Xanthobacter dioxanivorans: one gene and its partners. The protein of the gene in region 1 interacts with the protein of each later gene in a pairwise test. Links are inferred from orthologs where the notes say so. Each region holds a gene or a part of one and is shown in the gene's direction. Other genes may lie near its edges.

Region 1 (8,242 bases):
ACCGCCCCGGCCGCGATGAGGGCAACGCCGAGCGCCGCCGCCGCCGACAGGCGCTCGCCCAGGAAGACGACGCCGAAAATCGCCACCAGCACCACGCTGAGCTTGTCCACCGGCGCCACGCGGGCGGCGTCGCCTGCCTTCAGGGCGCGGAAGTAGCACAGCCAGGAGGCTCCGGTGGCGAGGCCGGACAGCACCAGGAACAGCCAGGTCCGGCCAGGAATCTTCGCCGGTGGCTGCCAGGTGCCGCCGATCCACACCATGGTGGCGACGAGGGCGAGGATGACGAGGGTCCGCAGGAAGGTCGCCAGATCCGAATGGACGCCCGCGACCCCCACCTTGGCGAAGATGGCGGTCAGCGCGGCAAAGGCCGCCGACCCGAGCGCCCAGAACTGCCAGCTGCCGATGAAGGACCTGAACATGCCCGGCCTGCCTTTCCCGTGGGGGCGGTGTCGGAGATTTTCGCGCCGGTGGCAATGGGTGAGGGCGTCAGAAAGGCGCCGGGGACGATCCCGGCCATGACGGGCGGAAAGGCTTCCGGCCAAATTCCAAAGAGGCGCCGACGCCTGTAGATAGCGGGGGTGGCCGGCGCCCTCTCCACGGTGGCGGACCGCCTGCGCGGAAATCGCGCTATCCTGCGGGGCGCCCGACTCGCCCCACACCGAGACCCCATGTCCGATCCCGGCTTCATCCACCTGCACGTCCATTCCTCCTACTCGCTGCTGGAGGGGGCGCTTTCCATCGGCAAGCTGGCCGACCTGGTGAAGGCGGACGCGCAGCCGGCCATCGCCCTGACCGACACCGGCAACCTCTTCGGCGCCCTGGAATTCTCCGAGAAGATGTCGGGCTCGGGCATCCAGCCCATCGCCGGCGTCTCCCTCGCGCTCGATCTGCCGGACCCGCCCGGGCCGCGCGGGGCGATCCGGCCGAAGCGGCCGCGCATCGTTCTGCTGGCCCAGTCGGAGCCGGGCTGGCGCAACCTGATGAAGCTGGTGTCCCGCGCTTTCCTGGAGACCGCCAGCGAGGACGAGCCGCGCATCCTTGTCGACTGGCTCGCCGAGGCGAGCGACGGCCTCATCGCCCTGACCGGCGGCCCCGCCGGCCCCCTCGACAAGGCCCTCGTCAGCGGCCACCCGGAGCTGGCGGCGGAGCGGCTCGACCTGCTCGCCTCGCTCTTCCGCGACCGGCTCTACGTGGAGGTCCAGCGCCATGAGACCGACGCCGAGCGCCTCGCGGAAGCCGGCCTGCTCGAACTCGCCTATGCGAAGGGCGTCCCGCTGGTGGCCGCCAACGAGCCCTTCTTCGCCAGCCAGACCGACTATGAGGCCCACGACGCCCTCCTGTGCATCGCCGAAGGCCGCCTCGTGGCCGAGGGTGACCGGCGGCGGCTGACGGCCGAGCACCGCTTCAAGACCCGCAAGGAGATGCTGGAGCTGTTCGCCGACCTGCCCGAGGCCACGGCCAACACGGTGGAGATCGCCCGGCGCTGCGCCTATCGGGTGCGGACGGTAAAGCCCATCCTGCCGCGCTTCACCTCCGGCGGCGGCCATGGGGACCCCCTGGCGGAGGAGGCGGCGGAGCTGGAGCGGCAGGCGCGGGAGGGTCTCGCCCAGCGCCTCGCCAAGCACGGGCCCGCGCCGGGCCTCGACGTCAAGGTCTACGAGGAGCGGCTCGCCTACGAGCTCTCCGTGATCACCAAGATGAAGTTCCCCGGCTACTTCCTCATCGTGTCGGACTTCATCAAGTGGGCCAAGGCCCATGACATTCCGGTGGGGCCGGGGCGCGGCTCCGGCGCCGGCTCGCTGGTCGCCTATTCGCTGCAGATCACCGACCTTGACCCGCTGCGCTTCGGCCTGCTGTTCGAGCGCTTCCTGAATCCGGACCGCGTGTCCATGCCCGACTTCGACGTGGACTTCTGCCAGGAGCGCCGCGACGAGGTGATCCATTACGTACAGGAGCGCTACGGCCGGGCGCAGGTGGCGCAGATCATCACCTTCGGCACGCTCCAGGCGCGCGGCGTGCTGCGCGACGTGGGACGCGTGCTGGAAATGCCCTACGGGCAGGTGGACAAGCTCTGCAAGCTGGTGCCGCAGAACCCGGCCAATCCCGTCACCCTCAAGCAGGCCATCGAGGATGAGCCGCGCCTCCAGGCGACCCGCGACCAGGAGGAGGTGGTCAAGCGCGCCTTCGACATCGCCGTGCGCCTCGAGGGCCTCAACCGCCACGCTTCCACCCATGCGGCGGGCATCGTGATCGGCGACCGCCAGCTCCACGAGCTGGTGCCGCTCTATCGCGATCCCAAGTCCGACATGCCGGTCACCCAGTACAACATGAAGTGGGTGGAGCAGGCGGGGCTGGTGAAGTTCGACTTCCTCGGCCTGAAGACGCTGACCACCATCGACAAGGCGGTGAAGCTGGTCCACCAGCGCGGCATCGAGCTCGATATCTCCAAGATCCCCCTCGACGACCCCAAGACCTACGCCATGCTGGGCAAGGGCGAGACGGTGGGCGTGTTCCAGGTGGAAAGCGCGGGCATGCGCCGCGCCCTTGTGGACATGAAGGCCGACCGGGTCGAGGACCTCATCGCCCTCGTCGCCCTCTACCGGCCCGGCCCCATGGCCAACATCCCGGTCTATTGCGACTGCAAGCACGGCCGCGCCCAGCCCGACTATCTCCATCCCATGCTGGAGCCGTACCTGAAGGAGACGTTCGGCGTCATCATCTACCAAGAACAGGTGATGCAGATCGCCCAGGCTATGGCGGGCTACTCGCTGGGCGAAGCCGACCTTCTGCGCCGCGCCATGGGCAAGAAGATCCGCGCCGAGATGGAGAAGCAGCGCGAGCGCTTCGTCTCCGGCGCCGCCGGGCGGGGCATCGAGAAGGCGCAGGCCGACACCATCTTCGACCTGCTGGCCAAGTTCGCCGACTACGGCTTCAACAAGTCCCACGCCGCCGCCTATGCCCTCGTCGCCTACCAGACGGCGTGGCTGAAGGCGAATTATCCCACCGAGTTCCTCGCTGCTTCCATGACCCTCGACATGGGCAACACGGACAAGCTCGCGGAATTCCGGCAGGAGGCGCAGCGGCTGGGCATCGAGGTGGTGCCGCCCAACATCAACCTGTCCGCCCGCGAGTTCGCGGTGAAGGACGGCAAGATCATCTACGCCATGGCCGCCATCAAGGGCGTGGGCGGCGCGGCGGTGGAGGCCCTGGTGGCGGCGCGTGGGGAGCGGGCGTTCCGCGACTTTTCCGATTTCGCCTGCCGCCTGCCGGTCAAGCTCGTCAACAAGCGCACGCTGGAGAGCCTGATGGCCGCCGGCTGCTTCGACGTCCTGGAGAAGAATCGCGCCCGCGCGTTCGCCGCCATCGATTCCATCGTGGCCGAGGCGCAGCGCGTGGAGGCCAATGCCCAATCCGGCCAGAACGACATGTTCGGCTCGGGTCCCTCCGCCGCCGCCCTGCCCATTCCGGACGTGGCGCCCTGGCTGCCCTCCGAGCGCTTGCAGCGAGAATACGACACCATCGGCTTTTTCCTCACCGGCCATCCGCTGGACGATTATGCGGATGCGCTGAAGAAGATGCGGGTGCAGGCCTTCTCCGATTTCGCCCGGGCCGTGCGCTCCGGCGCGGCGGCGGGGCGCCTCGCGGCGACGGTGGTCTCGAAGCAGGAGCGGCGCACCAAGTCCGGCACGCGCATGGGCATCGTCGGCCTTTCCGACCCCTCCGGCCACTATGAGGCGGTGATCTTCTCCGAAGGCCTCGCGCACTTTCGCGATCTGCTGGAGCCCGGCACGCCGCTGCTCATGATGGTCGCCGCCGAGCTGAACGGCGAGGATGTGCGCGTGCGCATCAATTCGTGCGAACGGCTGGACCCGGTCACCGCCCGCCACCAGAAGGGGCTGCGCATCTTCCTGCGCTCGCCCGAGCCCATCGAGGGCATCGCCCGCCGCCTCAGCGACGGCAAGGCGGGGGAGGCGGGCTCCGGCGACGTGAGCCTCATCCTGCTGATGGAGGACGCCAAGGCCGAGGTGGAGGTGAGCCTGCCCGGCAAATACCCCGTTTCGCCGCAGATCGCCGGTGCCATCAAGGCGATTCCCGGCGTCGTGGCGGTTGAAGCCGCGTGACAGTAAGTTTATGGCATCAGGCGAAATGAGAGCGACCCTCGGCCGCTCTCGCCGGATCTCCGACGGGATGGGCTGGAGGGCGGCCGGCCCGGCCGCGTCACGCCATTCGAGGAAGCACGTGTGACACTCGACAAGCGCGCCGTCCTGGTGCTCGGCATGCATCGCAGCGGGACATCGGCCCTGACCCGCATCATCAACCTCATGGGCTTCTCCGCGCCCAAGACGCTGATGGCCGCCACCGAGGCCAACGAGGCCGGATTCTGGGAATCGGAGGTCTTCATGGACCTCGACGAGCGCATCCTGAAGGCCTGCGGCCACAAGTGGTCGTCGCGCAAGGCCATGGCCGCCGACCTGGTGGACGTGGCGCAACGGCGCGGCTTGACCGGCGAGGTGCGCCGCGCCATCGCCGAGGAATATGGCGGCGCGCCCGCCATCGTCCTCAAGGACCCGCGCATCTCGCGCCTGATGGGCATCTACCGGCCGGTGCTGGAAGAGGCCGGCTACCGCATCTCACCGGTGCTGGCGCTGCGCAACCCGGTGGAAGTGGCGGCCTCGGTCACCAAGCGCGATGGCTTCTCAGCCGCCAAGGGCCTCGGCATCTGGCTGCGCTACACCCTCGACGCCGAGCGGGCGACCCGCGGCCAGCCCCGCACGGTCATCGCCTTCGACGAGCTGATGGCCGACTGGAAGGGCACCATGGCCCGCGCCGAGGCCCAGCTCGGCGCGCCCTGGCCCACGCTCTCCGCCGAAGGCGTCGCGGAGATCGACGGCACGCTGAAGCCGACGCTGCGTCACCACGCGCTGGCGCCGCCGAAGAGCACCTCCTGGCGGGGCTTCCTCGCGGCGCGGACGCTGGATGCCATGACGCGCCTGATCGAGGATCCCCACGACAAGGCCGCCTGCCGGACCCTCGATTTCGTCTCGGCTGTCTTCCGCCCGTTCTGAGGCGGGCGTCAAACACTCCGGTGGCGGGCGGCGACCCGGGCCCTATACTGCCCGCGGGCGGCGACAGGAGCGCGAGGGGGATCATGGCTTCCGACTGGCTGGTGGCACGGCGCGTCGCCGTGGCTTGCGTTGTGCTCGCCCTGGCCTATTTCTCCTTCAAGATCATCGACGTCATTCTGCAGGTGTTCGCCGCGATCCTGCTGTCGCTGGCCCTGCATGCGTTGGCCGAGCCGTTCGCGCGGCTGACCCGCTGTCCCGAGCGCTACGCCGTGTTTCCGGTGGCGTTGCTCGCGTTCGGCGGCACCGGGCTGGCGCTCTACCTGTTCGGCTCCACCATCCAGACGCAGGTCACCGAGCTGTTGAACGAGCTGCCGGCCGCCTGGGCCGCCTTCGAGCAGCGCTTCCATCTGGAAGGCCTCGGCAGCGACCTGATCAAGCGGGCGGAGGCGGCGGCGCCGAGCAGCGATACGCTGATCTCCGCGGTGCAGGGGGTGACCACCAACGTATTCCAGGTGCTGCTGGGCGTGTTCCTGGTGGTGGTGGGCGGCATCTATTTCGCCGCCTCGCCGGATCTCTACCGGCGCATGTTCCTGTCCTGCTGGTCGAAGGACGAGCGGCCGGCGGTCGAGCACAAGCTCGATGCCATTTCCCTCGATCTCAGGCACTTCCTGAAGGCCCAGCTCATCGCCATGGTGGTGGTGGGCCTGTTGACGTTCGCCGGCCTCAGCATCGTCGGCGTGCCCTCGTCGCTGGCGCTGGCCCTGTTCGCGGGGCTGGCGGAGTTCGTGCCCATGGTAGGGCCGGTGGTCTCGGCGGCGCCGGCGGTGCTCATCGCCCTGACGCTGGGGGTGGATACCGGCCTGTGGACGCTGCTGGTCTTCGTCATCGTGCAGCAGACGGAGAGCAACATCATCACCCCCCTGCTCCAGCAGCGCATGGTTTCCCTGCCGCCGGCGGTCACCTTGTTCGCGGTGGTCGCGTTCGGCAATTTCTTCGGCGTCATGGGCATCGTGCTGGCGACGCCGCTCACGGTGCTCGCCTTCGCCGCCTTCAAGAGCGGCCGGCCGCCGGCGGATGCGGCCTGAGCGCTCCCGGGAGATCGTCCGCTCAGGGCTCGGGGGGCGCCTTGCGCGCGCGCGGCCGGGCCGGCTTCAGCGCCTTCACCGGGGCCGTTTCGAATTCGTGCAGGAAGGAGCGGATGATCCGCGCCACCATGACCGACTTGTCCTCCATGGCCGGAAGTCGGTGGATGTATTTGCGGATCAAGTAATAGATAAAGGTCGAGTGGAGGTGCCATGCGAGCTCGTATTCGAGGGGCTCGATGGCGCCTTCCACCACCAGTCCGCGATAGTCGCGCAGCTCGCGCAGGATGATTTCCAGCAGCCGGTTGACGTGGCTCTGCACGTAGCGATTGGTGATGTCGTGGCCGGCGAGGCTCGCATAGAGCGACACGCGGATCCAGTGATACTCGTCCACGGCGTCGAAATAAGCGAGGTAGAAGCGCTCGAGGCGTTCGGGGAAGGGGACGGCGCGGTCCTTGAGATCCTGTTCCCACTGCGGTGACCAGCGTTGCAGGAACACGTTCTGGTACACCCGCTCCACAAGATTCTGCTTGGTGCCGAAATAGCGGAAGATGAGGCCCTGCGAGACGCCGATACGCTCGGCGAGGTCCTTGGTCTGCGCCTCGAAGCCGTGCTCGGCGAAGAACTCCACCGCCGCGTCGAGGATCATGCGCTCCCGCACCGCGGGATCGAGCCGCGTGCGCGCGGCGGGGCGCTTGGCGCCGACCGTACGGGTCGCGGTGGAGCTGCGCCGCGGCTCGGGCTTCTCCTTGATGACAAGCGGCTTTTTCACCCTGCGCTCCGATCGGCTGGAGGGCGATCCCCTCGGTGGCCCGCCCTCTCGCTCCAAGCTGGCCGGCACATGCTCCAAGCCAGGTCCTGTTGCCAATTCCTGTAGCTCTTCGGGAGCCTATTGACAATCGGCTCAATATGTAATGAGTCTTTAGTCAATAAGGTGGCGCGATGAGCCGCCAGTCGAGGGAGAGAACGTTGGCAAGATCCAAGAAAGTGATCATCACCTGCGCCGTGACGGGTGCCATCCACACGCCCACCATGTCGCCTTATCTGCCGATCACGCCGGACGAGATCGTCACCGACGCGCTGGCGGCGGCGGAGGCGGGTGCGGCGATCCTGCACCTGCATGCGCGCAACCCGGAGACCGGCCAGCCGGACCAGCGTCCGGAGGCGTTCGCGCCGTTCCTGCCGCGGATCAAGCAGGCGACCAACGCGGTGATCAACATCACCTCGGGCGGCAGCCCGTACATGAAGGTGGAGGAGCGGGTTCTGCCGGCGGCCACCTTCAAGCCGGAAGTGGCCTCGCTCAACATGGGCTCGATGAATTTCGGGCTGTACCACCTGCTCGACAAGTACAAGGAGTTCAAGTTCGACTGGGAGCGCACGCACCTGGAGAACACGCGCGACCTGGTGTTCCGCAATACGTTCAAGGATATCGAGTACATCCTGAACACCTGCTACGACAACGGCACGCGGTTCGAGTTCGAGTGCTACGACATTGGCCACCTCTACAACCTCGCCCACTTCCTCGATCGGGGGCTGGTGAAGGCGCCGTTGTTCGTGCAGTCGGTGTTCGGGCTCCTGGGGGGCATCGGGCCGCATCCGGAAGACGTGATGCACATGAAGCGGACCTGCGACCGGCTGTTCGGCGACCAGTATCGGTGGTCGGTGCTGGGGGCGGGGCGGAACCAGCTGCCGATCGCCGCCATGGCCGCGTCCATGGGCGGCAACATCCGGGTGGGGCTGGAGGATTCCCTGTGGGCCGGGCCGGGCAAGCTGGCCACCTCCAACGCCGACCAGGTGAAGCTGGCGCGCAAGATCATCGAGGGCCTGGGCCTCGACATCGCGACGCCGGACGAGGCGCGGGAGATCCTCGATCTCAAGGGCGCCGACAAGACCAATATCTGAGCGTGCGCGCGCCGACGCGCATGAGGGAATGAATAAAGCCACCAGGCCGGCGCCAAACTGCCTGGTGGTCAAAGAAAAATGACGGTTATAATATACCTCTACGCGGCCGGATGACAGGTCGTGAACCAATTACAAATACTGAGAGATGGATTTACCCGAAGGGTTGCTTCAACCTGAGGGGATCCGGCGCTC
Region 2 (6,952 bases), 2.7 Mb from region 1 along the record:
CCTCCATCTCGTCTCCGATGCCACGGGCGAAACCCTCATCAATGTGGGGCGGGCGGCGTGCGCCCAGTACGTGAACGTGTTGCCCATCGAGCACGTCTACCCGCTGGTGCGCTCCATGAAGCAGCTGGAGCGGGTGCTGAACGAGGTCGAGAACAATCCCGGCATCGTGCTTTTCACCCTGGTGGACAACGACATCCGCAGCCGGCTCCGGCAGCGCTGCGAGGAGCTGGGTGTCCCGCATCTGTCGGTGATGGCGCCAGTGGTGCGGCTGTTCCAGTCCTATCTGGGCGGCGAGCCGACCCCGCGCGTGGGCGGCCAGCATTCCCTCGACGCGAGCTATTTCAAGCGCATCGATGCGCTCAATTTCACCGTCATGCACGACGACGGCCATATGACCGAGGACCTGGAGGCGGCGGACGTGGTGCTGCTCGGCGTATCGCGCACCTCCAAAACGCCTACCTCCATCTATCTTGCCAACCGGGGCATCAAGACCGCGAACATCCCGCTGGTCCCCAACGTGCCGCTGCCGCCCAACATCGAGAAGCTGAAGAAGCCGCTTGTGGTCGGCCTGGTGGCGAGCCCGGAGCGGATCGTCGAGATCCGGCAGAACCGCCTGCTCAGCCTCAATGCGGGGGAGGCGGGAAGTTCCTATACGGACCGCGAGGCGGTGAGCGACGAAATCGCCTTTTCGCGGCGCCTGTGCGCGCGCAACGGCTGGCCGCTCATTGATGTGACCCGCCGGTCCATCGAGGAGACGGCGGCCAACATCTATACGCTCTACAGCGAGCGCCGCCGGCGCGAGATTGCCGAAACATGAGGGGGAGGGACGATCGTGTGGCGTGGTGAACAGCCGCTGGTGCTCGCGTCCAAGAGCGCAACGCGGTTGAGCCTTCTCGTGCATGCGGGCGTGCCCGTGGAGACGGTGGCCGCCGATGTGGACGAGCGCGCCCTTCAGGCGGAGGCCGGCGATTTGGACCCCGCCCGCATCGCCCTCCTTCTGGCCCGGGCGAAAGCGCTTTCGGGCGCGACGGCGGCGCCGGGGCGCATGGTGCTGGGCGCGGACCAGACCCTGGCCCTCGGGCCGAAGATCTATCACAAGCCGGCCACCATCGAAGCGGCGCGGATCCAGCTGATGGAGCTCGCCGGCCACACCCATGCTCTGCATTCGGCGGTGGCCGTGGCGTTGGATGGCACGGTGATGTTCGAGACGGTGGTGAGTGCCTTCCTCACCATGCGGCCCTTGTCGGAAGAAGCGCTCAGCAACTACCTCGTGGCGGCGGGCGCGCGGGTGCTCACCTCGGTGGGTGCCTACCAGCTTGAATCGGTGGGCGTGCACCTGTTCACGCGCGTGGATGGCGACCACTTCACCATTCTCGGCCTGCCCCTGCTGCAGCTCCTGCCCTTCTTCCGCGAGCAGGGGCTTCTGCCGTGAGCGTGCGTGTCTGTGTCACCGGCCAGCCGGTCAGCTATTCCCGCTCGCCCCTTCTGCATGGCTACTGGCTTCGGAAATACGGCATCGACGGCGCCTATGGCCGTGAGGAAGTACCACCGTCGGAGGCCGTGGACTTTTATCGCAGCCTCGCCACGCGGGGCTATGTCGGCTGCAACGTGACCGCGCCGAACAAGGAGATCGCCTTCTCGGTCCTCGACGAGGCGGAGGAGAGCGCGGCGACGCTGGGCGCGGCGAACACCCTGTGGCTCGAGGACGGCAGGCTCTGCGGCGCCAGCACCGACGGTTACGGCTTCATCGCCAATCTCGATGCGGGGGCGCTGGGCTGGGACGGGGAGCGCAAGACCGCGCTGGTCCTCGGCGCGGGCGGGGCCTCGCGGGCCATCGTGCATGCGCTGGTGGCACGCGGATTCGAGCGGGTGGCGCTCGCCAATCGCACGCTGGAGCGGGCGGAGGCGATCGCGGCCATGTTTGGCCCGGTTGTGCGTCCCCTGGCCCTTGAGCGCATAGGGGACGTGATGCGGGATGCGGACGTCCTGGTGAACTGCACGTCGCTGGGCATGAAGGGGGCGGCCCCGCTCCTGCTTGACCTGTCGGGGCTGCGGCCCGAGGCGGTGGTGAGCGACATCGTCTACGTGCCGCTGGTGACGCCGCTGCTGAAGATGGCCGCCGGGCAAGGCTTCCGCACCGTGGACGGGCTCGGCATGCTGCTGCATCAGGGCGTGCCCGGCTTCGAGCGCTGGTTCGGCGTGCGGCCGGAGGTCACGCCGGAACTGCGCGCTCTTCTCGTCGCCGACCTGAAGGCCAAGGGCCAGCTGGAGGCCTGAGCAGACATGTGGATCCTCGGCCTCACCGGCTCCATCGGCATGGGGAAATCGGCGACGGCACGCCTGTTCCGCGCCCATGGGGTGCCGGTGCACGATGCCGACGCGTCGGTACACGGGCTCTATCGCGGGGCGGCGGTGGGGCCGGTGGAGGCGGCCTTTCCGGGGGTGGCGCGGGATGGCGCCGTCGACCGGGCGGCGCTTGGCGCCCGGGTGCTCGGCGACGGCGAGGCGATGCGGCGGCTGGAGGCCATCGTGCATCCCCTGGTGCGGGCCGAGGAGGAATCCTTCCTCGCCAGCGCCCGCGCGGCGGGGGCTCGTCTGGTGGTGCTCGACATCCCGCTCCTGTTCGAAACGGGAGGTGCCGGGCGCGCCGATGCGATCGCCGTGGTCAGCGCGCCGAAAGCTGTGCAGCGCGCCCGTGTTCTCGACCGGCCGGGCATGACGGACGACAAATTCGAGGCCATCCTCGCCAAGCAGATGCCCGATGCGGAGAAGCGCCGGCGGGCGCATTTCGTCATCGACACCGGGCGTGGCTACGCTTCGGCCGAGCATCAGGTGGCGGGGATCGTGCGGGCGCTGGCCGGACCGGGCCGGCGGCGGCCGGAGTAAGGATAGGGAATCCATGCGCGAGATCGTGCTCGATACCGAGACGACGGGCCTCGAGGCCTATGGTGGCGACCGGCTCGTGGAGATCGGCTGCGTGGAGATGGTCAACCGCATCCTCACCGGGACGGTGTTCCACGTCTATATCAATCCTGAGCGGGACATGCCGGTGGAGGCGTTCAACGTCCATGGCCTCTCCGCCGAATTCTTGTCGGACAAGAAGAAATTCGAAGAAGTTGCCGATGAATTCCTGAATTTCATCGCCGAAGATACCTTGGTCATCCACAATGCCGCGTTCGACATCGGCTTCCTCAATGCCGAGCTGGAGCGTTCCGGCCGGTCCACCATCGCCCGCGACCGGGTGGTGGACACGCTGGCCCTGGCGCGGCGCAAGCATCCCGGTGGCGGCAACCGCCTCGACGATCTGATGCGGCGCTACGGCATCGACAGCTCCCGCCGGGTGAAGCACGGCGCGCTGCTCGATGCGGAGCTGTTGGCGGAAGTCTATGGCGAGCTGCTCGGCGGCAAGCAGGCGAGTCTCATCGGCCTGACCGAGGAGGCGAGCGAAGCCCCGCGCCTGGTGGTGGAGGCGCGCGCCGCCCATGTTCGGCCCGAGCCGCTCGCCCCCCGCCTCACCGATGCGGAGGCGCAGGCGCATGCGGTGTTCGTGGCGAGCTTGGGAGAGAAGGCCGTCTGGCTGAAATATGCGGATGCGCCGCCGGTGGAGAAGACCGGAAGCTGACACGGCGTCGGAGCAGCTTCCGGTCGATTTACAACCACAGATCAATCAAAGGTTGATCGAATAGGAAGGCCGCAGGCGGAGAAACGCCCGCCTCTCCGATCCATTCCTCATCCTCTACCGCGAGCCTGTCCCTGGCTTCCGGATGCGATTTTAGAGGGTGTCGCCCCAGCCTGGCGGATTTAAAGAGGTCTCAGGCCAGCATTTCCGCCACGGCCTTCGGAAGGCGCCCCGGATCGGTCACCGGGAGCGAGCAGCGTTCGCCGATGCAGACGAAAGCCGCACCCTCTGCCGGCGCCGACGCGATCCGCGCCGCCATGACGCTGCCGGCGAGAGCGGAAGAGCCCTCATCCGCGCGGACAAGGACCCTGAGTGGGAACGGCACCTCAAGCGCGGCGGTTGCAAGCGCCCCGCTCCTCGCCCCCACGACGACGATCTGCGCGAGGTTGAGGCGGGTGTCGATGGCGTTCAGCGCAGCTCCGTGCGCGAGCGCATTCTTCGCTGCCGGCCCCGACAGCCCGGAGAGGATCCGGTCGGCCCGGGCCCGCAGGGCATCGTTGCCGGTGAGGGCCGAGAGGCGGACCAGGGCCTCCGCCGCGACCGCGCTGGAGTTGGGAACCGCCTCGTCATGGGTGATGCGGGGGCGCACGACGAGGCTGTCGGCATCATCCGCGGTGAGGAAATAGGTGCCCGTCGCCGGGTCGAGATGGTGCGCCTCCAGCGCCTCCAGGAAGCCGGCGGCCCGCTCCAGGCCCTCCCCTGCCCCCGTTGCCTCGTGCAGGGCGAGGCCGGCGCGCGCCATGGCGGCGAGGTCCGAGGCAAGGCCGGGAGCCACCAGCTTGTCGCCGCACCAGGAATGGGCGAGGCGCCCGCCCGTGATCATCCGAGCGCACACGGTGTCGAACGCCCGCTGCGCCAGCGCGACCCAGGCGGCCTCGCCGAGGAAGGCGCCGGTCCGGGCCAAAGCGGCGATCATCAGGCCGTTCCAGTCGGCCAGTACCTTGTCGTCGCGGCCGGGGCGCACGCGGTGCTCCCGCGCGGCCAGCAGCTTTTCCCGCAGCGGCTCAAGGCGCGCTTCGGCCTCGGCGCTAACGAAGCCGGCGTCGGTGCGGTTGAGGATGTTGCCCGCCTCCCAATTGCCGGCGGGGGTCACGTCGTAGAAGCGGTTGAAGAAGGCCGCATCCTCGGCGCCGAGGACGGCCTCGATCTCTCGCGCGGTCCACACATAGAAGCGGCCCTCATGACCCTCGCTGTCCGCATCGAGGCTGGCGGCGAAGGCGCCTTCGGGCGTCAGCATCTCCCGCTCGAGCCAGCCGACGATCTCCCGCGCCCGGCGCAGGAACAGCCCGTCACCGGTGTCACGATGGGCCAAGGCCAGCAGATCGAGGAGCTGGGCATTGTCGTAGAGCATTTTCTCGAAATGCGGGACGAACCAGATCTCGTCCACAGAATAGCGGGCGAAACCGCCGCCGAGATGATCGTAGATGCCGCCCTCGCTCATGCGGTTGAGGGTGAGGGCGACCATGGCCTTCAGCTTGTCGTCCCGGCGCCGGGTGCCGACCCGCCAGAGCAGCTCCATGAGGCCGGACTGGGGAAACTTCGGCGCGCCCTTCAGCCCGCCATGCACCGGATCGAAAAGCTCCGCGGTGCGCGCCGCCGCCCCGTCGAGGTCCTCCTGCCCGATGGCGACGCCGGCCACGGGCTCGGCCGCCTTCTTGAGGCGGGTCAGGATGGTATTGGCGTTCTTCTCCACCTTGTCGGGGTTCTCGGTGAAGACCGTGGAGACCTGCTGCAGCACCTCGCTGAATGCCGGCCGGCCATAGCTCGTCACCGGCGGGAAATAGGTGCCGCCCCAGAAGGGCCGGCCCTGCGGATCCAGGAACATGGTGAGCGGCCAGCCGCCGCTCTGGCCCAGCTGCTGGAGCGCGGCCATGTAGATCTGGTCCACGTCCGGCCGCTCCTCGCGGTCCACCTTGATATTCACGAACAGGGCGTTCATCAGCCCCGCCACCTGCGGATCCTCGAAGCTCTCGTGCGCCATCACGTGGCACCAGTGGCAGGCGGCATAGCCGACGGAGAGCAATATGGGCTTGCCCGTGGCCCTGGCTTCGGCGAAGGCGTCCGGGCCGAAGGCCCACCAGTGGACCGGATTGTCCTTGTGCTGGAGAAGGTAGGGGCTCGTCTCCCGCGACAGGCGGTTTTCGCTCATGGCTCAAAATCCCTCGGGCATTCCCGGCTTTGATGGCAATCGGGTTCGCGACTAAAGGTTCAATCAAGAGACGGCACATGGTCCGCCATCGGGCCGCCCCGTGCAAATCTGCAGCCAATGAGGTGCGTGCGATGTCCGACACCATCTTCGCCCTGTCCTCGGGACGCCCGCCGGCGGGTGTCGCGGTGGTGCGTATTTCCGGTCCGCGGGCACAGGCGGCGGGTCTTGCACTCGCCGGCGTCCTGCCGCCGCCGCGGCTCGCCCGCTACGGCGCCCTGATGGATCCGGCGAGCGGGGAGGTGCTGGACCGCGGGCTGCTGCTGTTCTTTCCCGGCCCGGCCAGCGCCACCGGGGAGGACGTGGTGGAGCTGCATCTGCATGGCGGCCGGGCCGTGGTGACGGCGGTTCTGCGTGCGCTGTCCGGCCTGCCGGGCCTGAAGCCGGCGGAGGCCGGGGCGTTCACCCGCCGCGCCCACGCCCATGGCAAGCTCGACCTCGCCGAGGTGGAGGGCCTTGCGGATCTGGTGGCGGCGGAGAGCGAGGCGCAGCGGCGCCAGGCCCTCGCGATCGCGTCCGGCGCGCTCTCCCGGCGGGTGGAAGGGTGGCGCGAGGGGCTGATCGGAGCACTGGCGTTGCTGGAAGCCACCATCGATTTTTCCGACGAGGGCGACGTGCCGGGGGACCTGGCCGCCCAGGCGGCCGGGGTGATCGGCGGCCTTCGGTCGGATCTCCTGTCCGCCCTTGCCGATGCGGCGCGGGGCGAGCGGGTGCGCGACGGCCTCGTGGTGGCCATCGCCGGCCCGCCGAATGCCGGCAAGTCCACGCTGCTGAACCGCCTCGCCGGGCGGGAGGCAGCCATCGTCTCCCCCCTCCCCGGCACCACGCGGGATGTGCTGGAGGTGCATCTGGAACTGGCCGGACAGGCGGTGACCCTGCTCGACACCGCCGGCCTGCGGGAGACAACGGACATGGTGGAAGCGGAAGGGGTCCGGCGGGCGCGGGCGCGGGCGGAAGGGGCGGACCTCGTGCTTTGGCTGTCGGAGGACGCGGCACCCCCGCCCGCGGTCTTTTCCAATGCCATCAAGGTGCGCACCAAGACCGACCAGGGTGGCGCATGTCCGGCG
Region 3 (7,126 bases), 300 kb from region 1 along the record:
CGTTGCGGGGATGATCTGCGCCGAATGCAGCCGCTGCGGGCGGCGATCCATCCTTTCCGGCCATGCGCCGCAAAGCCTCGTCTCCGAAGCCCTCGTCTCCGAATCCGGGTCGGGTGTGCCCGACACGGCGGCGGCGCCACCGCGCTTGCGGTGCGACCTGTGCGGGAGCCGGCGGGTTCATGTGGTGGAGGTCGACTCGCCGCTCCAGGCCATATCGTTTGTGGCGCGACGGGGAGCCGGTCGATGAGGCCCGCTCAGCTGAAGGGCGGATACGGCCGCCATGCCGATGTCGCCTGCGCCTGCAGCGGCACCGCGTAGGCGTCCGTGGGCGCGATCAGAAGTCCGGAGAAGTAGATGGGCGCGCCGGTGATGCAGCGACCATTGGCATCGAGCGCATAGACGCCGACCCAATCGCAATGGCAGCAGTCTGCCTCCGCCATCTCGAAAGCGAGATCGCGGTCGTGACAGACCGTCTCGCCTTCCACCGTGAGAACGCCTAGCTCAGTACGCACCATAGACGTGACTAGATACGCGCACGGAATGCCGCTCAACGACATTTCCACGTCCCTTTCCGCCCCCCGGACCGGTCCGCTCGCGACACGTGCGCACGCCCCGCACACTCGCGACGTGACGGACCTTACGCCGCGAGGCCTTCGGACGCTACTGTTGAGTTGAGGTTGTCCAGTCTGGCGTGTCGGGGTGTTATGGGTTCGGTGGTGATTTCAAACGCGGTGCTGCTGGTGGTGGCGGCGCTGGTGGTGGTGGGCACGCTCTCAAGCCTGCTCGCGGCACGTTTCGGCGCGCCCATCCTCCTCGTCTTCCTCGTCATCGGCATGGCCGCGGGCGAGGGAGGGCCCGGCGGAATTCACTTCGATGACTACTGGGCCACCTACATGGTGGGCTCGGCGGCGCTGGCGGTCATTCTTTTCGACGGCGGCCTGCGGATGCGCGTCGCCAGCATGCGCGGTGCGATCCTGCCGGCGCTCGGCCTGTCCACCGTGGGCGTGGTGTTCACCGCGGGCCTCGTGGCGCTGGTCGCCGCGCCGCTTCTCCACCTGTCGCCGATGGAAAGCCTGCTGGTCGGCGCCATCGTGGCCTCGACCGACGCCGCGGCGGTGCTGTTCCTGGTCCGGGCGCAGGGGCTGCATCTCGGCCGCCGGGTCGGCTCGGTGATCGAGATCGAATCCGCCACCAACGATCCGGCGGCGGTGTTCCTCACCGTGCTCCTGGTGGAGCTTCTCACCAGCAACATGGCCGACCCCGGCTTCATGGTCGTGTTCGGCGTGCTGCGCGAGCTGGTGCTCGGTGCGGTGCTGGGTGTCGCCGGCGGCTTTGCCCTCGTTTCCCTGCTCAATCGTGTGGATCTGCCCGGCGGGCTGCATCCCGTCATGGTTGTGGGCGTCGCGGTCCTGCTGTTCGCCCTCACCTCGCTGCTGCACGGGTCCGGCTTTCTCGCCGTCTACCTCGCCGGCCTCGTGCTGGGAAACCGGCCGGTGCGGGCCATCGCCTCTATCACCTCGTTCCTCGACACCGTCACCTGGCTCTGCCAGATCGTCATGTTCGTGATGCTGGGCCTGCTGGTCTCGCCGCAGAAGATCATACACTACGGCCTGCCGGCGCTCGGGGTCGCGGCGTTCCTTATCGCGGTGGGGCGGCCGGCGGCGGTGTTCGCCTGCCTCGCGCCCTTCCGCTTCTCCTTCAAGGAGAAGCTGTTCATCTCCTGGGCAGGCCTGCGCGGAGCGGTCTCCATCTTCCTCGCCACCATCCCCATGCTGGCGCACCTGCCGCAGGCAGAGGTGTATTTCAACATCGCCTTCACGGTGGTGCTGGTCTCGCTCATCCTGCACGGCTGGACCATGGCGGCGGTGGCCCGCCGGCTCGACGTCGCCCTTTCCGACCCGAAGCCGGGCATCCGTCGGTTCGAGATCGACCTGCCGGGCCAGACCGACATGGAACTCGTCGCCTACCCGGTCACGGAGGGCACGCCCGTGGCCGGCCAGAGCACGCTGCCCAACTGGGCGCGGCTGGTGATGGTGGTGCGCGCCAACCAGACCCTGACCCCGGAGGCGGCCGGCGCGCTCAGGCCGGGCGACTATGGCTACGTGCTCGCGCCGCCCCGGCGCGTCCACCAGCTCGATCGCCTGTTTCGGCCCCAGGAGGCGACCGCCCTCGACGACAGCGCGGCCTTCCCCTTCGTCGGCGAGGTGAAGCTCGGCGACCTCGCCGTCTTCTATGGGCTGACGGTGCCGACCGGCGAACACGCCTTCACCATCGCCGAGGCCTTCGCCGACCGCTCCGACGACCATCCGGCGCCGGGCATGCGCATCGCCTACGGGCATGCGGTGATCGAGGTGCGCGAGGTGGTGGAGGGGCGGGTGACCTGGGCCGTCCTACGGCTCGAGGCAGGGCGGCTGAAGCGCGGCATTGCCCGGGCGCGCCGCCTGCTCGGCCTGTCGCAGCCGGACAGCGACGACGATTGATGCCGGCTTCGCCACGTTCCCGCCGCGCCGGGGCGGCAGACAGGCCGGCGCAAACGGGGCCGATCGCGGGAGGAACCACATGAGGCTGTTCATGCGCCGGCGCGGCGAGGCCGGGCCCGAGCGCGATGCCGCCCGCCGGCTCGCCGACCTGGTGCGCGAAACCCTCTCTCTGGAGGAAGCGGCCACGGTCTCTGTCTCGGAAATCTCCTGCGGCGATCCAGCCTGCGGCGGCGCGGAGACGGTGGTCCTCGTCATGCGGCCCGGCCGCCGCACCGAGGCCGCCAAGGTGCTGATGCCCATGGCGCAGGTGACGGCGGAGGCGCTGGTCGCTGCCCTCGCGCCGCTCGGGGCACCCGCCCCGGCAGGCGGCGGGCTTCCGCTGCCCAGCGATAAGGGCTAAAGGGCGCGAGCTTCGCGTTTCCGTCCGCGCCCGCGCGGCGCCTTGCCTTTGCGATCGACCGTCATGTCCCTGCCAGCCGCTCATCCCGCCCGCCCGCTCAACCCGATCTATGCCGAGCTGCCGACCACCATCTTCGAGGTGATGTCGCATCTTGCCCGCACCCATGATGCGGTCAATCTCGGTCAGGGCTTCCCCGACGATCCCGGCCCGCAGGATGTCCGGCGCAAGGCGGCGGAAGCCGTGGTGGATGGTTGGAACCAATATCCCCCCATGATGGGGCTGGTGGAGCTGCGCCGCGCCGCTGCGGCGCATTATCGCCGCTGGCAAGGGCTGGAGCTCGACCCGGACAGCGAGGTCATGGTCACCTCCGGCGCCACCGAGGCGATCGCCGGGGCGTTGCTCGCCCTGATCGAGCCCGGCGATGAGGTGGTGCTGTTCCAGCCGCTCTACGACGCCTATCTGCCGCTGGTGCGCCGCGCCGGCGGCATCGCGAAGCTGGTGCGGCTGGAGCCTCCGGCGTGGAACATCACGCGGGAGAAGCTTGCCGCCGCCTTCTCCGAGCGCACCAAGCTGGTCCTGTTCAACAATCCGCAGAACCCGACCGGGGTGGTGTACTCGCGGCAGGACCTGACGCTGCTCGCCGAATTCTGCGTCGCGTTCGATGCATATGCCGTGTGCGACGAAGTGTGGGAGCACGTCATCTTCGACGACCTCGCCTTCGTCCCGGTGATGGCCCTGCCCGGCATGCGCGAGCGGACGGTGAAGATCTCCTCCGCCGGCAAGATCTTCGGCATGACGGGGTGGAAGGTGGGCCTGGTGTTCGCAGCACCTGCGCTGATGAAGGTGCTGTCCAAGGCGCATCAGTTCCTCACCTTCACCACGCCGCCCAACCTCCAGGTGGCGGTGGCCTACGGGCTCGGTAAGTCGGACGACTATTTCACCGGCATGCGCGCCGGGCTCCAGCGCTCCCGTGATCGGCTGGCCCGGGGCCTTACGGATCTGGGGTTTTCCGTGCTTGCGTCGAGCGGCACCTACTTCCTGTCCATCGACCTCGCCCCGCTCACCAACGCGGCCGACGACGAGGCCTTCTGCCTCGATCTGGTGCGCACCCACGGGGTGGCGGCGATCCCGGTCTCGGCATTCTACGCGGAAGATGCGGTGCGCAGCGTGGTGCGCTTCTGCTTCGCCAAGCACGACACGACAATCGACCGGGCCCTCGAGCGCCTTGCCAAGGTTCCGGGCCTGCGGTGAGGCTCTCTGCCAAAAGTGACCTTTGGGAGTTCGGCGCAAGGTTGCAGCGGAATTGCCGGGTTTCGACTGCTCCGCTCACGAAATCGTCATCCCACCCTCCGGAAGGCCGCGTACAGGTGACCAAAGCTTAATTGGACGCGGCCGCCGATTTCATGTTGCATCGCCGCGCAGGTCTTTTCATTGCCATGCTGAAGCATGGAGAGGTCGTGGGACTGGGCCTCGTCGAAAGGCCCGGATTTCGGTGAGAGGTCGCATGACCGTCCAGAAGGCGTCGCGTTCCGGTCGTATCTTCCTTGCCTTGGCGGTGGTCGCCGCCGGAGCTGGCGGCTACTGGTTGTGGGAGCACAAGCCCTGGGTCGTCGCGGCGGCGAAGACGCAGGCTGCCCCCTCCGAGCGGGTGGTGGCCGTGCTCACCGGGCAGGCGGAACGCACCGCGCTGCCGGTGCGGGCGGAGGCCCTCGGCACGGTAGAATCCATGGTTACGGTCCCGGTCCGCTCGCGGGTCGCGGCGGCGGTGGAGAAGGTGGGATTCGCCGACGGCGCCTTCGTGAAGGCTGGCGATCCCCTTTACGTCCTCGATTCCCGGGTCATCGACGCGCAGATTCGCCAGGCGGATGCAACCCTCGCCCGCGACAAGGTGCAGCTCGAAAAGACCCGACGCGACGTGGACCGCTATACCGGCCTTGCCTCCCGCAATGCGGTGTCGCAGGTGCAGGTGGACGATGCCCGCACCACCGCCGACGTGCAGAAGGCGACGGTGGAGCAGGACGAGGCGAACCTGCAATCCCTGAAGGTCCAGCGCGGCTATTACGACATCACATCCCCGTCACGGGGCGCATCGGCGTGTCTTCGGTTCGGGCGGGCACGGTGATCCGTGTGGACGACACCCTCGCCACGGTCCGTCAGCTTAAGCCCATCTACGTCGCCTTCGGTCTTCCCGAACGCTATATCGGCGAGCTGCGCGCCGCCAAGGACGCCAAGGTCTCGATCACGCTGCAGGGCTCCGGGGAGGTCATCACCGGCGGCGCGGTGGCGGTGATCGACAACACCGTGGACCCCCAGACCGGCACGCTGACGGCCAGGGCCGTCTTCCCCAATGACGACGAACGGCTGTGGCCGGGCACCCTCGGCTCGGTCACGGTGACGCTGCGGGTAGAGCAGAACATCGTCGCCGTGCCGAGCGAGGCGGTGCAGGCCGGGCAGGATGGATCCTTCGTCTTCGTGGTCGCCGATGGCAGGGCGAAGGTGCAGCCGGTGAAGGTGGGACGCACCCTGGAGGGGCGGACAGTCGTCCTGACCGGGCTCGACGGGGGCGAGACGGTGGTGACGGACGGGCAGCTTTCGCTGCGCAACGGCAGCCGGGTGAACGTGCGCAACCGCGCCGCGCCCGCCACCGGGAGCTGAGCGCATGCTGGCTGAAACCTGCATCCGCCGCCCGGTAATGACGACGCTGCTGATGCTGTCGCTCGTCGTCGCCGGCCTGTTCGCCTACCGCCAGCTGCCGGTGGCGGCATTGCCGCGAGTGGACTTCCCCACCATCAACATCACCGCGACGCTGCCGGGCGCCAGCCCGGACACCATGGCAACGGCGGTGGCGACGCCCATCGAGCGCCAGCTGGCCACCATCGCCGGCATTTCCTCACTGACCTCGTCGTCGACGCAGGGTTCCACCTCCATCACGGTGCAGTTCGACCTCAATCGCAATATCGACGCGGCCGCCCTCGACGTGCAGTCGGCCCTCTCCGTGGCGCAGCGACAGCTGCCGCAGGAGATGACCACGCCGCCGAGCTACCGGAAGGTCAATCCGGCGGATGCCCCGGTGCTGCTCCTCTCCGTCTCGTCGGGCACCTTGCCGCTTTCGGCGGTGAACGAATATGCGGACACGCTGATCGGCCAGCAGATCTCCCAGCTTCCGGGCGTGGCGCAGGTGCAGATCTACGGCACGCAGAAATACGCCGTGCGCATCCGCGTCGATCCCGGCGCGGCCGGCGTGCGCAACATCTCGTCTGACGACATCCAGGGCGCGGTGGAGGCGGCCGCCTCCAACACGCCGCTCGGCATCGTCTCCGGCCCCAAGCAGGCCCAGACCATCGACATGGGCTCGTCCAAGGCCGACGCCACCCAGTTCCGCCGGACCATCGTCGCCTGGCGCAACGGCGCGCCGGTGCGGCTGGAGGAGATCGCCACCGTCTCCGACGGCGTCGAGAACGAGCGGGTTGCGAGCTGGTACAACGACACGCGCGGCATCGTGCTCGCCATCGTCCGCCAGCCGGATGCCAACACGGTGAGCGTGGTGGACGAGGTGCGCGCGCGCCTGCCGGAATTTCGCGCGCAGGTTCCGGGCGCGGTGAGCATCAATGTGATGTTCGACCGTTCCGTCTCCATCCGCGAGGCGGTGGCGGACGTGCAGAAGACCCTGTTCGAGGCCATCGTCCTCGTGGTGCTGGTGATCTTCCTGTTCCTGCGCAACGTGCGCGCAACCATCATCCCGTCCCTGGCGCTGCCGCTCTCTATCATCGCCACCTTCGCGGTGATGTGGCTGTTTGGCTATTCCATCAACAACATGACGCTGCTGGCGCTCACCCTGTGCGTCGGCTTCGTGGTGGACGACGCCATCGTCGTGCTGGAAAATATCTACCGCCACGTGGAGAACGGGGAAAAGCCCTTCCGCGCCGCCATCCTCGGATCGCGGGAGATCGGCTTCACCATCATCTCCATGACTCTGTCGCTGGTGGCGGTGTTCATTCCCGTGCTGTTCATGGGCGGCGTGGTCGGGCGCGTGTTCCGCGAATTCGCGGTGACCATCTCGGTGGCGATCCTCGTCTCCGGCCTCGTCTCCCTCACGCTCACGCCCATGCTGTGCGCGCGGGTGATGAAGGCGCCGAACCATCACAAGAAGCCGTCAGCCTTCTTCCGCATCACCGAGAGCATGTTCGACGCCTGGCTCGCCGGATACCGGGTGAGCCTCGATTTCGTGCTGAGGCATAGGCCGGTC
Region 4 (7,124 bases), 2.5 Mb from region 1 along the record:
GCCGGGACGGGAAGCCCGCCGCTCGCGTGTCCCACGGTGGCGACCCCGCCGGCGGCCCAGGCGGGTCGCCCCCTCGGCAGCAGGGACCGCGCATGAAGCTGCGCTGACGCTGCCCGCGTCGAGACAGGCGCCCCGTTTCGTTTCAACCAGATCCGCATGAAGCCGCGCAGCCCGCGAGGGCGCGGGAGGCTTTTGCGCCACAACCAGGGAACCGCCTTGCGGGCGGTCGGAGCTTCTATGCTCAAGCCACATTCGTCGGCCGCCACACGTGCCGGAACCGCTGCCTTTCAGCCCGCCCTTGCGGAGACCGCCGGCATGGATTGCGCTTCATCACCCTGGGAGCGCGTGCGCCAACGCCTGCGCGAAGAGATCGGCGAGGAGAAGTTCTCGAGCTGGTTCGCCCGCATGGACCTCGACGCCCTCACCGGCGAGGCGGTGCGCCTGTCGGTGCCCACCCGATTCCTCAAGTCCTGGATTCAGGACAACTACCTGCCCCGCATCACCGAGATCTGGGCCGAGGAGAGCGGCGCGCGCCGCCGCATCGACCTGTCCGTGCGCAATGCCTTTGCCCGCCCGGTGGCGCTGAAGACCAACGGCGGCCGCGAGGTGGTGAGCGAGCGTCCCGACGCGCGAGCCCCCCAGGCCCGTGCGCCGGAGAACCGCTCCCAGGATGCCCGCGGGCAGGAGACATCGCGCCAGGATCAGCGGGCGCAGCCGCCCCGGACCCAGGAGCAGCGGAACCAGGACGCGCGCAGCGCGGCGGAGAGCCGTGACGCCGCGGCGCTGCCGGCGGCCGGCGACGTCTCCTCCGGCTCGCCGCTGGATCCGCGCCTGACCTTCGAGAGCTTCGTGGTGGGCAAGTCCAACTCGCTCGCCTTCGCCGCCGCGCGGCAGGTGGCCGAGACGGCGCCCGGCGCCGCCCCCGTCTTCAATCCGCTCTATCTCCATGCGGCGGTCGGCCTCGGCAAGACCCATCTCCTGCAGGCGGTGGCCCGGGCCGGCGCGGCGCATGGCCGGCGCACCACCTACCTCACCGCCGAGCGCTTCATGTACGGCTTCGTGGCCGCCCTGAAGACCCATTCGTCCATCGCCTTCAAGGACACGCTGCGCACCATCGACACCCTGGTGATCGACGATCTGCAATTCCTGAAGGGCAACAATCTGCAGCAGGAATTCTGCCACACCCTCAACGCCTTGCTGGATGGCGGGCGGCAGGTGGTGGTGGCCGCGGACTGCATGCCCGGCGAGCTCGAGCACCTCGACGAGCGCGTGCGCTCGCGCCTTGCCGGCGGCCTCGTGGTGGAGCTCGGCGCGCTGGAGGAGGACCTGCGCCTGGAGATCCTGAAATCGCGCTACCAGGCACTCACCGAGCAGCACCGCAGCTTCGCCGTGCCCGCACCGGTGCTCGAATTCCTCGCCCGCTGCGTCGGCCAGAGCGGGCGCGACCTCGACGGCGCGCTCAACAAGCTGCTGGCGTTCAACCAGCTCACCGGCGAGCCGGTGACGCTGGAGATGGCGGAGAATGCGGTCAAGGACCTCATCCGCCCCACCGATCCCAAGCGCGTGCGGGTGGACGACATCCTGCGCGTGGTGGCCAAACACTACAACGTCACCCGCGCCGACCTGCTCTCCCAGCGGCGCACCGCGACCGTGGTGAAGCCGCGCCAGATCGCCATGTACCTGGCCAAGACCCTCACCCTGCGCTCGCTGCCGGAGATCGGCCGGCGCTTCGGCGGCCGCGACCACACCACCGTGCTGCACGCGGTGCGCAAGATCGACGGCCTCGTCGCCACCGACCGGGCGCTGGCCGAGGAGATCGAGGTGCTGAAGCGGCTCGTGCTCGAGCCCTGAGCCCGGTTTTCAACCGCGCCGCCCCCCTGCGCGGCGCATGTTGTTTCTAAAATCGCATCCGACCCTTGCCTTGGCGCGGCTTGAACGGCAATGTCTGCGGCCCGGTGCCCGCCCGTGCGGGCGCCCTGCGCGGCAATGCTTGCGTCGCCGCGTGGCTGCCACCCTGGAGCACGTTCCGTCTGGCCGCGACGGCGGTCGGGCGAGCAACGTTCTCCATTCCCGAATGTCGAGGCGGACCCCGGCGGTGCAAAGCATCTGCCCGCGCGGGTCCGGCTCCGAGCGAAGAGTGAACGGGCCAGGACCATGAAGGTCACCGTCGAGCGCGCCGAGCTTCTCAAATCGCTCAGCCACGTGCACCGTGTCGTGGAGCGGCGCAACACCATCCCGATCCTGGCCAACGTGCTGATCAAGGCCGGCAAGAACGGGCTGGAGCTGAAGGCCACCGACCTCGATCTCGAGGTGGTGGAGAGCGTGCCGGCGGAAGTCGGGCAGGCGGGCGCCACCACCGTGCCCGCCCACGTGCTCTACGACATCGTGCGCAAGCTCCCCGAGGGCGCGCAGGTGCAGCTGGAGGCCGGCGGCGAGCGCGGCACGCTCACGGTGCGCGCCTCCCGCGCCCGCTTCTCCCTCCAGACCCTGCCCGAGGCCGATTTCCCGGACCTGGCGGCGGGCGAATTCTCCCACACCTTCAAGGTGAAGGGCGCGGACTTCCGGCGCCTGGTGGACAAGACCCAGTTCGCCATCTCCACCGAGGAGACGCGCTATTACCTCAACGGCATCTACCTGCACGTGACCGACGGCGCCGCCGGCAAGCCCATGCTGCGCGCGGTGGCCACCGACGGCCACCGCCTCGCCCAGGCGGAGCTGGAAGCCCCGGCCGGGGCCCAGGGCCTGCCCGGCGTCATCGTCCCGCGCAAGACCGTGGCCGAGATCCAGAAGCTGCTGGAGGACAAGGAGGCGGAGGTCACCATCTCCCTCTCCACCACCAAGATCCGGGTGCAGGTGGGCGGCATCGTGCTCACCTCCAAGCTCATCGACGGCACCTTCCCCGACTATGGCCGGGTGATCCCGCAGGGCAACGACAAGACCCTCATCGTCGACAAGGACGAGTTCGCCGCCGCGGTGGACCGCGTCTCCACGGTGTCGAGCGAGCGCGGCCGGGCGGTCAAGCTTTCGCTGGCCGACGGCAAGATGACGCTCTCCGTCACCAATCCCGATTCGGGCAGCGCCACCGAGGAGCTGGAGGTGGACTATGCCGCCGAGCCCCTCGATATCGGCTTCAACTCCCGCTATCTGCTGGACATCACCTCGCAGCTCGAAGGCGACACGGCGGAGCTGAAGCTCGCCGATCCCGGCTCGCCGACCCTGGTGCGCGATTCCACCAAGACCGACGCGCTCTACGTGCTCATGCCCATGCGGGTGTGAGGCGTTGCGGGGGCAGGGCGAGGCCGCGCATCCAGAATCCGGCCCGAGCCCGTCCGCCCGCATGCCCCGCGCCGCCATCGTCAAGCTCACCCTCACCGGCTTCCGCTCCTACGCGGCGGCGCAGCTGGGCGCGGGCGACGGGCCGGTGGTGCTCACCGGGCCGAACGGGGCCGGCAAGACCAACATCCTCGAAGCCCTCTCCTTCCTCTCCCCCGGCCGCGGGCTCCGGCGTGCCCAGCTCGGCGACGTGGGCCGCCGGGCATCGGACCCCACCGGCGAGACCGGCCCCGGCGCCGCCTGGGCGGTGTCCGCCCTTGTGGACGGCGCCCTGGGCGAGGCGCGGCTGGGCACCGGCTTCGACCCGGCCCAGGATGGCGGGCAGCGGCGCTGCCGCATCGACGGCGAGCCCGTCCCCTCCGCCAATGCCTTCCTCGACCATCTCAAGGTGCTCTGGCTGACGCCGGAGATGGACGGCCTGTTCCTCGGCCCGCCCGGCGACCGCCGGCGCTATCTCGACCGCCTGGTGCTGGCGGTGGACGGCGCCCACGGCACGCGGGTGAACGGGCTCGAACGCGCCTTGCGCTCGCGCAACCGGCTGCTGGAGGAGAACGGCTCCGCCCGCTTCCTCGACGCGGTGGAGCACGAGGTGGCCGAGCTCGCCGTGGCGGTGGCCGCCGCGCGGCTGGAAACCGTGGGGCGGCTCGGCGCCGAGATCGCCGCCCATCGCGACGAGGCCTCCCCCTTTCCCTTCGCCGAGCTGGCCCTGGACGGGGAGGTGGAGCGGCTCATCGCCGCCTGTCCGGCGCTGGAGGTGGAGGACCGCTACCGCGCCGTCCTGCGCGAGGGCCGCCCGCGCGACAAGGCGGCCGGGCGCACGCTGGCGGGGCCGCACCTCACCGACCTCGCGGTGAGCCACGGCGAGAAGCGCCTGCCGGCTGCGCGCTGCTCCACCGGGGAGCAGAAATCCCTGCTCATCGGACTGACCCTGTCCCATGCGCGCCTGGTGGCGGCCATGCAGGGGCTGTCGCCGGTGCTGCTGCTGGACGACGTGGCGGCCTATCTCGACGCGGCGCGCCGGGCCGGCCTGTTCGACGCCCTGCGCCGCCTGGGCGCCCAGGTCTGGATGACCGGGGCCGACCCTTCCGCCTTCGCCGCCCTCGACGGGGCCGAGCGTTTCGACGTGACGCCCGGCCGCGTGGCACGGGCCTGACAGCCGCGCCCGAGACCGCCTCAGCCGCGGCCGACGAGGGGCATCTTGGTGGCCATCACCGTCATGAACTGCACGTTGGCCTCCAGCGGCAGGCTCGCCATGTAGACCACGGCGCTCGCCACATGGGCCACGTCCATCACCGGCTCCACCTTGATGGAGCCGTCCGCCTGCGGCACGCCGGCTTTCATCTTCTGGGCCATGGGCGTGTCGGCATTGCCGATGTCGATCTGGCCGCAGGCGATGTCATGGGCGCGCCCGTCCAGCGAGGTCGACTTGGTGAGGCCGGTCATGGCGTGCTTGGTGGCGGTGTAGGGGGCGGAGAACGGGCGCGGGGCGGTGGCGGAGATGGAGCCGTTGTTGATGATCCGCCCGCCGCGCGGCGTCTGCGCCTTCATCACGCGGAAGGCCTCCTGGGTGCACAGGAAGGGGCCGGTGAGGTTGGTGTCCACCACCTGCTTCCACTGGGCGAAGGTGAGGTCCTCCATGGGCACGGCGGGGGCGCCGGTGCCGGCATTGTTGAACACCAGGTCGAGCCGGCCGAACTTCTCCACCGTCGCGGTGAACAGCGCCCGCACCGAATCGGGATCGGTCACGTCGGTCGGCACGCAGAGGACGTCGCCGCCGGAAATGGCGGCGGCGGTCTCCTCCAGGGCTTCCAGGCGGCGGCCGGCCAGGGCGACGGAGAAGCCGGCGCCGGCCAGCGCCACCGCCACCGCGCGTCCCACCCCCGAGCCGGCGCCGGTGATGATGGCGATCTTCCTGCCCTTGCTGCTCATGCTCGCTCTCCCCGCGTCTTGCCGTGCGTTGCCGGAGCGTTTTAAATCGTTTTGAGCCCGCCCGACAACCGCCGCGGCGCAGCTTTGTCCCCGCGGCCGAGCGCCGGCAGCCGGATGGATCAGTCGGGCGCGCGGGCGGCGAGGGCGTCGAAGTCGATATAGTGGCCGGCGCGGTCGCGCTTGGAGGCCAGATAGCGCACGTTTTCCGCCGTGGGGCGCCCGAGCACCCGCTGCTCGGCCACCACATCGAGCCCCGCCGCCGTCAGCGCGGCGATCTTCTGCGGGTTGTTGGTGAGCACGCGCACGGCGCTCACCCCCAGCTGGCGCAGCATCTCGGCGGCGAAGTCGAAGCGGCGCTGGTCGAGGTCGAAGCCCAGCGCGGCGTCCGCGTCGTAGGTGTCGAGGCCCTGCGCCTGCAGGGCATAGGCGCGCATCTTGTTGGAGATGCCGTTGCCGCGCCCCTCCTGGTCCAGATAGAGCAGGATGCCCCCCTCCCCTTCCGCCATGCCGCGCACGGTGTCGCGCAGCTGGTCGCCGCAGTCGCACTTGAGCGAGCCGAACAGATCGCCGGTGAGGCAGGCCGAATGCAGCCGCACCGCCACCGGGGCGGCAAGGTCCGGCCGGCCCACCACGATGGCCACCTGGTCGCGCAGGCCCTCGCCGCCGCGAAACACCACGAACTCGGTCTCGGGCGCGCCTTCCAGCGGCACCGGCGCGCGACCGACGATGGCCAGGCGCGCCACCTGCGCCGCGCGGTAGGCCATCACCTCCGCGCCGGCGACGCGGACAAGGCCGGCCGCCTGCTCCGGCGGCAGCACCGCCACCACCGCCGCCGGAAGCACCAGGGCGAGGCCCAGAAGCTCCAGCGCCGCGAGGTCGAGCGCGCCGGCGGGCGCCACCGGCGCGTCGAGGCGGGCATCGACCTTCAGGGTCAGGGTGGCGATGCGGGCCGCATCGAGGCGGGGCAGCGCCAGCATTCCGGCCTTCTGGCCCGCCTTCTCCCGCGGCGCGCCGAGCCGCAGCAGGCGGGGGGCGGGCAGGACGAGGCGCGCATCGCAGGCGCCCCCGGCCTCCAGGGCCGCGCCGGCATCGGCGCCGAAGGTCTCCGCCGCCAGGACGATCACCGCCTCGGCCCCGTCCTCGACGCGCACCGCGCGTCCCGCCCGCACTTCCGACAGCGCGCGTTCCACCGCAATACCGCCGGACGCGCCCCCGAGGCCGAGACCATCATTCACGAACGCCATGCCGACCTCTCGAAAATGCGATCCGTCCGATTGGAAGAGACGTAACAAAATGCGGATAAGCTGCGTTCCAATCCCATGAACACCTTACGGCGGACCCCGACCGATGGATGACACGACCGGACGGCCGAAACGGGCTTCGCGCCGGCCCGCCGCCGCAGCCTGCGTTCAGGTGGCGATCCCGGCGGCCGCCCACAAGGCGCCGGACGGCCCGCGCGAACGTGATCGACCCTTCGTCATCGCCCAGCTCGGCCAGTCGTTGGACGGGCGGATCGCCACCACGTCGGGGGAATCCAAATACATCAACGGCGCCCATGCCCTCGACCACCTGCATGCCCTGCGCGCGTCGGTGGATGCGGTGGTGGTGGGGGTCGGCACCATCGCCGCCGACAACCCGCTGCTCACCGTGCGCCGCATCCCCGGCCGCAGCCCGGCGCGGGTGGTCGTGGACCCGTCCGGCCGCGCCGATCCCGCCGCCCTCTGCTTCCGCGCCGACGGCGCCCGCCGCATGGTGGTGCGCCGGGCCGGCCTCGACCGGCCGATGGCGGAGGGGGTGGAGGAGATCGTGCTCGCCGGCGCGGCGGCCTTCGCCCCGGCGGCCATCCTCGCGGCGCTGGCCGA

Evidence for each region.
Region 2: the proteins of dnaE (region 1) and dnaQ interact in binary tests that used the Escherichia coli proteins (3 or more experiments, as listed by UniProt). The link is inferred for Xanthobacter dioxanivorans from one-to-one orthologs.
Region 3: the proteins of dnaE (region 1) and EZH22_RS21375 interact in binary tests that used the Escherichia coli proteins (3 or more experiments, as listed by UniProt). The link is inferred for Xanthobacter dioxanivorans from one-to-one orthologs.
Region 4: the proteins of dnaE (region 1) and dnaN interact in binary tests that used the Escherichia coli proteins (3 or more experiments, as listed by UniProt). The link is inferred for Xanthobacter dioxanivorans from one-to-one orthologs.

What each region holds. Positions count from the first base shown.
Region 1 is NZ_CP063362.1:4,284,278-4,292,519, forward strand. What follows is about bases 269-4,321. They hold dnaE (DNA polymerase III subunit alpha), read left to right. Parts: upstream 269-668; coding sequence 669-4,121; downstream 4,122-4,321. Other genes in these bases: EZH22_RS19955 (EamA family transporter), read right to left, coding at 269-419; EZH22_RS19965 (sulfotransferase family protein), read left to right, coding at 4,242-4,321. Outside these bases: more of EZH22_RS19955, read right to left, coding at 1-268; more of EZH22_RS19965, read left to right, coding at 4,322-5,066; EZH22_RS19970 (AI-2E family transporter), read left to right, coding at 5,150-6,151; EZH22_RS19975 (TetR/AcrR family transcriptional regulator), read right to left, coding at 6,174-6,920; EZH22_RS19980 (BKACE family enzyme), read left to right, coding at 7,181-8,050. UniProt on the Escherichia coli protein: DNA polymerase III is a complex, multichain enzyme responsible for most of the replicative synthesis in bacteria. This DNA polymerase also exhibits 3' to 5' exonuclease activity. The alpha chain is the DNA polymerase catalytic subunit.
Region 2 is NZ_CP063362.1:1,624,854-1,631,805, forward strand. The notes cover bases 1,998-4,760. They hold dnaQ (DNA polymerase III subunit epsilon), read left to right. Parts: upstream 1,998-2,899; coding sequence 2,900-3,622; downstream 3,623-4,760. Other genes in these bases: EZH22_RS07730 (shikimate dehydrogenase), read left to right, coding at 1,998-2,277; coaE (dephospho-CoA kinase), read left to right, coding at 2,284-2,886; EZH22_RS07745 (thioredoxin domain-containing protein), read right to left, coding at 3,813-4,760. In the rest of the region: EZH22_RS07720 (pyruvate, water dikinase regulatory protein), read left to right, coding at 1-817; EZH22_RS07725 (Maf family protein), read left to right, coding at 833-1,432; more of EZH22_RS07730, read left to right, coding at 1,429-1,997; more of EZH22_RS07745, read right to left, coding at 4,761-5,828; tRNA uridine-5-carboxymethylaminomethyl(34) synthesis GTPase MnmE, read left to right, coding at 5,960-6,952. UniProt on the Escherichia coli protein: DNA polymerase III is a complex, multichain enzyme responsible for most of the replicative synthesis in bacteria. The epsilon subunit contain the editing function and is a proofreading 3'-5' exonuclease.
Region 3 is NZ_CP063362.1:4,580,841-4,587,966, reverse strand. Bases 2,101-5,037 are described here. They hold EZH22_RS21375 (aminotransferase), read left to right. Parts: upstream 2,101-2,943; coding sequence 2,944-4,131; downstream 4,132-5,037. Other genes in these bases: EZH22_RS21365 (efflux RND transporter periplasmic adaptor subunit), read left to right, coding at 4,975-5,037; EZH22_RS21370 (efflux RND transporter periplasmic adaptor subunit), read left to right, coding at 4,385-5,002; EZH22_RS21380 (hypothetical protein), read left to right, coding at 2,560-2,880; EZH22_RS21385 (potassium/proton antiporter), read left to right, coding at 2,101-2,480. Also shown: EZH22_RS21390 (hypothetical protein), read right to left, coding at 255-563; more of EZH22_RS21385, read left to right, coding at 705-2,100; more of EZH22_RS21365, read left to right, coding at 5,038-5,535; EZH22_RS21360 (efflux RND transporter permease subunit), read left to right, coding at 5,540-7,126. UniProt on the Escherichia coli protein: Shows aminotransferase activity with methionine and histidine as substrates, and to a lesser extent also with phenylalanine.
Region 4 is NZ_CP063362.1:1,749,045-1,756,168, reverse strand. Bases 1,281-4,215 are described here. They hold dnaN (DNA polymerase III subunit beta), read left to right. Parts: upstream 1,281-2,154; coding sequence 2,155-3,276; downstream 3,277-4,215. Other genes in these bases: recF (DNA replication/repair protein RecF), read left to right, coding at 3,338-4,215; dnaA (chromosomal replication initiator protein DnaA), read left to right, coding at 1,281-1,851. Outside these bases: more of dnaA, read left to right, coding at 316-1,280; more of recF, read left to right, coding at 4,216-4,486; EZH22_RS08280 (SDR family oxidoreductase), read right to left, coding at 4,507-5,262; GTP cyclohydrolase II RibA, read right to left, coding at 5,382-6,506; EZH22_RS08270 (RibD family protein), read left to right, coding at 6,610-7,124. UniProt on the Escherichia coli protein: Confers DNA tethering and processivity to DNA polymerases and other proteins. Acts as a clamp, forming a ring around DNA (a reaction catalyzed by the clamp-loading complex) which diffuses in an ATP-independent manner freely and bidirectionally along dsDNA.